2 linked regions of the Fodinicurvata sp. EGI_FJ10296 genome follow. Each later gene encodes a partner of the first gene's protein in a complex. Links are inferred from orthologs where the notes say so. Each region holds a gene or a part of one and is shown in the gene's direction. Other genes may lie near its edges. The genes, in order: ABZ728_RS17570 and tldD.

Region 1 (3,223 bases):
GCTGGCGGGCCAGCTTCGCATTGCTGCTCGTTGCTGCCTGCGCTGTCCTTGCTCTCACCTGGCGGCGCCTGCCTGAGACCAACCACGAGCGTATCATGTTGCCGGGAATCGGCCGGATGGCCGCTACCTATGCCAAACTGCTGCGCAACCCCGTATTCCTCGGCTATACCGCGCAGACGGCGGCGATGACGGCCGGCTTCTTCGCGTTCCTCGGGGGCGCGCCCTATGTCGTGGTCGAACTGATGGACCGGTCGCCCGGCACCTATGGCCTCTATTTCATCATGACGGCGATCGGCTATATGGCTGGAAATTTCACCGCCGGTCGCATTTCGCAGCGTCTGGGCGTCGATCGCATGATGGCGTGGGGTGTGGCGGTGACGCTTTCCGGCGCGGTGTTGATGCTGCTGCCGGCGCTGGCCGGAATGAACCATCCGCTGGCCCTTTTTCTGCCGATGGTGATGATGACATTTGGCAACGGTCTGGTGCTGCCCAACGGCATGGCGGGCGCGATCAGCGTCAGCCCTGGCCTGACCGGGTCCGCGAGCGGGCTTTCGGGCTTCATCCAGATGGGCATCGGCGCAGCGGTCAGCGTCATCGTCGGTATCCTCGTTACGACCAGCGCGCTGCCGATGCTTATTGTCATCGTTGCGGTTTCCCTTGGCGCCGTCGGCGCCCACATCCACACCCGTAAGGCTCAGGGAAGGCAGGCCGACACGGCCGAACCTCCGGCGGACGGGGTCTCGTCAGGCGCCCGCTGGTGAAACGGCACAGTCAGGCCGGGTTCTGCCAGACCGGTACGGTAACCCGTCACGTCAACCCGCTATCGAGGGCTTGGCGCGGTCGCCGGAGTCTGATAGTCGGGGATATCGTATCGGGAACGCGCGGTGGAACGCCGCAATACAATTATTTGTAGGTGGGAGAAGGCAATGGCGCCAGCGACGTCGGATAATCTGGGATTTCTGGGCGACCTGATCGACAGGGCGTTAAAAGCCGGCGCCGATTCCGCCGATGCCATCGTTGCCGACAGCGTGGCGCTTTCGGTGTCGCAGCGCCTCGGCAAACCGGAAAAGCTTGAGCGGGCCGAATCCTCCGACGTCGAACTCCGGGTGCTCATAGGCCGGCAAGCCGCCATCGTCTCCACATCCGACCGCCGCGAGGCGACCATAGCCGAGTTGGTCGACCGGGCAATTTCCATGGCGCGCTCGGTCCCGGAAGACCCCTATAGCGGTTTGGCGGATCCGGAGCAGATCGCCTCGTCCTTCCCTGATCTCGACCTGAACGACGCCGCCGAACCCGAGGCGGAGGGTATGATCGACTATGCGCGCCGGGCCGAGGAAGCCGCACTGGCCGTCAGCGGTGTCACCAATTCCGAGGGTGCCGAAATGTCATGGGGCCGTACCGGCATATCCCTGGCGGCCTCGAACGGGTTCAGCGGCGCCTATACACGGTCTTCGCGGGGATTGAGTTGTGCCGTCATCGCCGGAGAAGGCACTGCGATGGAGGTCGACTACGACTATACGACGGCCGTCTACGCAGAAGACCTGGATCCGGCGGAAGATGTCGGACGGCGGGCGGGCGAGCGCGCTGTCAGCCGTGTCGGCGGGCGGAAGGTAAACACCAACCGTGTGCCCATCATCTTTGATCGGCGGGTTTCCAGCAGCCTGCTCGGCCACCTGCTCGGCGCCATCAACGGCGCCGCGGTCGCCCGGGGCACGAGCTTTCTGATCGACCGGCTCGGCCAGCCGGTTTTTGCGCCCGGCATTACCATCATCGACGATCCCTTCATTCCCCGCGGCCATCGGTCGAGGCCGTTTGACGGCGAGGGGCTGGCGCCGCGCAAGATGTCGATCGTCGACGACGGCGTCCTGACATCGTGGCTGCTCAGCCTGCGGTCCGCCCGCCAGCTTTCGCTCGCCCCCACCGGCCATGCCGGGCGCGGCGCGGGCTCCCCACCGAGCCCGTCACCGGCGAATTTTCATATGGCCGCAGGAAAGACGACCCGCAGCGATCTGATCGGCGGCGTCGAGCAGGGGCTGCTGGTCACCCAGATGCTGGGTTCGAGCATTTCCATGACGACGGGCGACTACAGCCGTGGCGCTTCGGGGTTCTGGATCGAGAATGGGCAGATCGCGTATCCGGTCAACGAGGTCACGATCGCTGGCAACCTGAAGGACATGTTCAAGGCGATCACGCCGGCCGACGACCTGGAATTGCGCACCGGTGTCGACGCACCGACCCTTCGCGTCGACGGTATGACCGTGGCCGGACGCTGACCCACGTATTCAGATCCGCGGTTTTTTCGGTGACAGGCGGTTGGACGGCGAGTCCCATCTACGGATCGCCCCCGGCATCGATCGGGCAACTGTGTTTATTGATGCAGCATCCGCCCCCAATCCCATCCCCGGAGGAGCGCAGCGACATCCGGCGGGGATCAGTGCCGGATAACGGTCTTGATGACCAGGGGTCCAACGATCTCCCGCCCGCTCCCATCATGATAGCAAAAGCGCGACACACAGGGGTCCACACGGGCAACGAGATCGTGGGAATTGTGAGCCCCGGAGTAGGGCCAGGACCCATAAAGGGGATTCCCCCGGCGGCGATGTTTTGATTCAATGACTCCGAAGGGAGATCATTGATGGATCAAGGCTATTTCTGGCTGAGCGACGAGCAGTTTTCGCGGCTTGAACCGCTGTTGCCACGGGATACCCGAGGCAAGCCGCGAGTCGATGACCGGCGGGTGATCGGCGGGATTATCCATGTGCTGATCTCCGGCTGTCGATGGAAGGATGCACCCGTGCTCTACGGCCCGCGCAAGACCCTCTACAACCGGTTTCAGCGGTGGGCCGCCGAAGGCGTCTGGGCCAACATGTTCCATGCGCTGGCGACAGCCGATGGCCCACCGGCCGAGTTACTGATCGACAGTTCAGCCGTGAGGGCGCACCGCTGCGCCTCCGGCGGAAAAGGGGGGCGGAGTCAGGCAATCGGCCGGTCGCGCGGCGGGCGGACCACCAGGATCCACGTCCTGACCGACACGGCCTGCCGCCCCATCGCCTTTCTGCTGACCGGTGGGCAAGTGGCTGATTGCAGGGCCGCCGACAGGCTGCTGGACGAGATGACGACCGTCGACCTGGTGCACGGGGACAAGGGTTACGACACCAACGCCGTGCGACGGAAAATCGAAGCCAGAGGCGCGGCGCCCAACATCCCGTCCAGGGTCAATCGC
Region 2 (3,208 bases), 190 kb from region 1 along the record:
AGAGGACCCGGAACGAGGGAACGGCAATCACGAGCAGGATCAGGACCGGCACGATCGTCCAGACGACCTCGATCACCGTGTTGTGTGATGTCCTGGACGGTGTCGGATTGGCCGACGCCCGGAACCGCCAGCCCACATAGATCAGCAGTGCCAGAACGAACAGCGTGATCGCGGTGATGATGACGAGCAGAAGATTGTGGAAATCGTTCAGCTCGGCCATGACCGGTGACGCCGCTTCCTGAAACCCCATTTGCCAGCCTTCCGGCATCTGGGCCACCGCCGGCGCAGCAATACCCGCCAGGCCCAGGCCGGCTAAGGCAGCGGCGGCTTTTACGGCTCGATTGTTCAGTCGCATACCCCTGACCACTCTCGTTCGTTTTCCGTTGCCGGCGTTCCGGCACCCCAATCGATTCACGCCTTCCTATCAGGCCGCTGCCGCCCTGTCCTGCGAAAGAAGCAGCGCACCAAGGACAACCCCTCCACCCGGGAAAGGATATCCGGAGCAAAGGGGCGGTCCCTTTCGCGGCAGCGACCGGCCGATATCCGGCCAACGGCGCATGGCGGCGGTTATAAACGCCATAGCCCCCATGGGAGAAGCACATTTCTGCCCAGATTGCCGATAGCGGCCCAAAGGATGGCCATTTTTCCGTGTCAGTTCTACACGATCGGCTTGTGGGGAAGACACCGCCGCCTTGCCGCAGGCCGGGCGCAAATCGTCGCAGAACCGCCCTTCCCTGAGGCCGCCATCTCGCATAGGTTACAATACGGGCAAACTGGTGCCCGGCCGGCGGAGGGTTCCGGTGCACCGCTCGGCCGCGCCCCGATGCCGGCCGGCGGAGTGCCGGAAAGGTTCGTGAGTATATAGCGCCCGCTCTGGAAATGGAGGATGACGATGACCGCGCCCACCCAAACCGACAGTCTGTTTTTCGGCGCCGCCGGACTGGATCCGGATCGTGCCGCCAGGCATGTCGGCGGCGCCCTTGCGGGTTGCGACGACGGTGAACTCTTTCTGGAGTACAAGCAGTCCGAGCGTCTCGGTTGGGACGACGGACAGCTGAAATCCGCAAGCTTCGATATTTCTCAGGGCTTCGGCCTGCGTGCCGTCGCCGGCGAATCCAGCGGCTACTGCCATGCTTCGGAACTGAGTGACGAAGCCCTGAAACGGGCGGCGGACACTGTGCAGGCCGCTCGCCATGGTCATAGCGGGACACTGGCACTGGCGCCGCGCGGCACCAACCGCCACCTGTATACGAGCGCCAATCCCCTGGAAGGTGTCGCTTTCGAACAGAAGGTTCGCCTGCTTCAGGACATCGACACCTACGCCCGCGCGGCCTCCCCCAAGGTCAGGCAGGTGTCCGCTGCGATTTCCGGAGAATGGCAAGCCGTGCGCATCATGCGGGCCGATGGGTCGACCGCAGAGGACATCAGGCCTCTGGTTCAGTTGGTGGTCACGGTCGTTTGCGCGGACGGCGATCGAATGGAGACCGGCTTTTTCGGCACCGGCGGCCGTGACCTATATGATTCCTTCATTGCCGAATCGGCCTGGAAGGATGCCGTCGACAAAGCCCTGCGCGAGGCCGAAATCAAACTCGCCGCGGTCGACGCCCCGGCGGGAGAGATGACGGTCGTGCTCGGCTCCGGGTGGCCGGGCATCCTTCTTCACGAGGCCATCGGCCACGGCCTGGAAGGCGACTTCAATCGAAAGAAGACATCCGCATTCTCCGGCCTGATGGGCCAACGCGTCGCAGCGCCGGGAGTAACGGTCGTGGATGACGGCACCCTGCCGGACCGCCGCGGGTCGCTGACCATCGACGACGAGGGAACGCCCAGCGGCCGGACCACACTGATAGAAGACGGCATTCTGGTCGGATATATGCAGGACCGCATGAATGCGCGGCTTATGGGCATGGAACCGACGGGCAACGGCCGACGGGAAAGCTATGCCCACCACCCCATGCCGCGCATGACCAACACCGTAATGGAACCTGGACCTTACGCCCCGGAAGAAATCCTCGCATCGGTGTCGAACGGCCTCTATGCCGTAAATTTCGGTGGCGGCCAGGTCGACATCACCAACGGCAAATTCGTCTTTTCGGCCTCGGAAGCCTATCTGATCGAGAATGGCAAGGTGACTCGCCCCGTGAAGGGCGCCACGCTTATCGGCAATGGCCCGGATGCGCTGACCCGAGTCGGTATGGTCGGCAACGATCTGGCCCTGGATCGCGGCATCGGCACCTGTGGCAAAGAGGGGCAGGGTGTGCCCGTGGGGGTCGGTCAGCCGACGCTTCGAATCGATGGCCTGACCGTCGGCGGCACGGCTTCGGGCTGACCGCGTCGGCGTTAGCGGCAATAATCGTCTGCGGCTCAGATTGACTTGTCCGGCAATCGGGGATAAAAGCCCGGCACTGTGAAGATTTCGGCCGCCGAACGGCCATGACTGGGAACGGAGCAAAGCCGTGAAACGCACCTACCAACCGAGCAAGCTTGTCAGAAAACGCCGCCATGGCTTTCGCAGCCGAATGGCGACCGTCGGCGGACGTCGCGTCATTCAGAACCGGCGTGCCAAGGGCCGCAAGCGCCTGAGCGCCTGATCCGGCGGCTCTCGGCACCCCGGCCAAAGGAACGCGCTGCGGTCTCGGGTTTACCCGAGGCCGACATTGCACGTACCAGCTTTCGGCGGATCGATGACCACGAATAACCAACCGCTCGAGCGTGACGATGGGGCCGCCAGGCGCGCCCGCAGGGAGCGGAAGCGGTGGCATCGAACCCTTGATACCGCTGCCCTGCTCGATCGGCGGGACTTCGTCGCTGCCACGCGATTTGGTGTCAAGCAGGCCCGCCCGGGCATCGTCTTGCAGGCGCGCCCGAATGGTCGCCGCGAAAATGCGATCCGTTGTGATATGACGGCTTGTGATAATGCGGCCGGCGAAACCAACGACGACAAGTTGTTGGCCGAGCAGAGGCCTCCTTGCCAGCCGTCTATTCGTGTCGGACTAACCGCAAGCCGAAAGGTCGGCAATGCTGTCGCACGCAACCGCGCAAAGCGGCGGCTTCGGGCTTTGGCCCGCGATATTTTGAGCAACGAGGCCGCGCCGGCGCATGACTATGTGCTGATCGCCCGGGGTGCGACTGTCGATCGGCCGTTCTCCCGCTTGGCTGCGGATTTGCGCGGCTGCCTCAAGAAACTCGGGTTGCAGCGATCCTCCCG

What was found.
Region 2: the proteins of ABZ728_RS17570 (region 1) and tldD are in contact, whole or in part, in a solved structure (PDB 5NJ9), measured with the Escherichia coli proteins. The link is inferred for Fodinicurvata sp. EGI_FJ10296 from one-to-one orthologs.

Annotation. Positions count from the first base shown.
Region 1 is NZ_JBFCVL010000008.1:63,673-66,895, reverse strand. What follows is about bases 197-3,099. They hold ABZ728_RS17570 (TldD/PmbA family protein), read left to right. Parts: upstream 197-926; coding sequence 927-2,273; downstream 2,274-3,099. Other genes in these bases: ABZ728_RS17565 (IS5 family transposase), read left to right, coding at 2,636-3,099; ABZ728_RS17575 (multidrug effflux MFS transporter), read left to right, coding at 197-761. Outside these bases: more of ABZ728_RS17575, read left to right, coding at 1-196; more of ABZ728_RS17565, read left to right, coding at 3,100-3,223.
Region 2 is NZ_JBFCVL010000008.1:249,063-252,270, forward strand. What follows is about bases 223-3,110. They hold tldD (metalloprotease TldD), read left to right. Parts: upstream 223-892; coding sequence 893-2,329; downstream 2,330-3,110. Other genes in these bases: coxB (cytochrome c oxidase subunit II), read right to left, coding at 223-355; rpmH (50S ribosomal protein L34), read left to right, coding at 2,457-2,591; rnpA (ribonuclease P protein component), read left to right, coding at 2,685-3,110. In the rest of the region: more of coxB, read right to left, coding at 1-222; more of rnpA, read left to right, coding at 3,111-3,208. UniProt on the Escherichia coli protein: Metalloprotease involved in CcdA degradation. Suppresses the inhibitory activity of the carbon storage regulator (CsrA).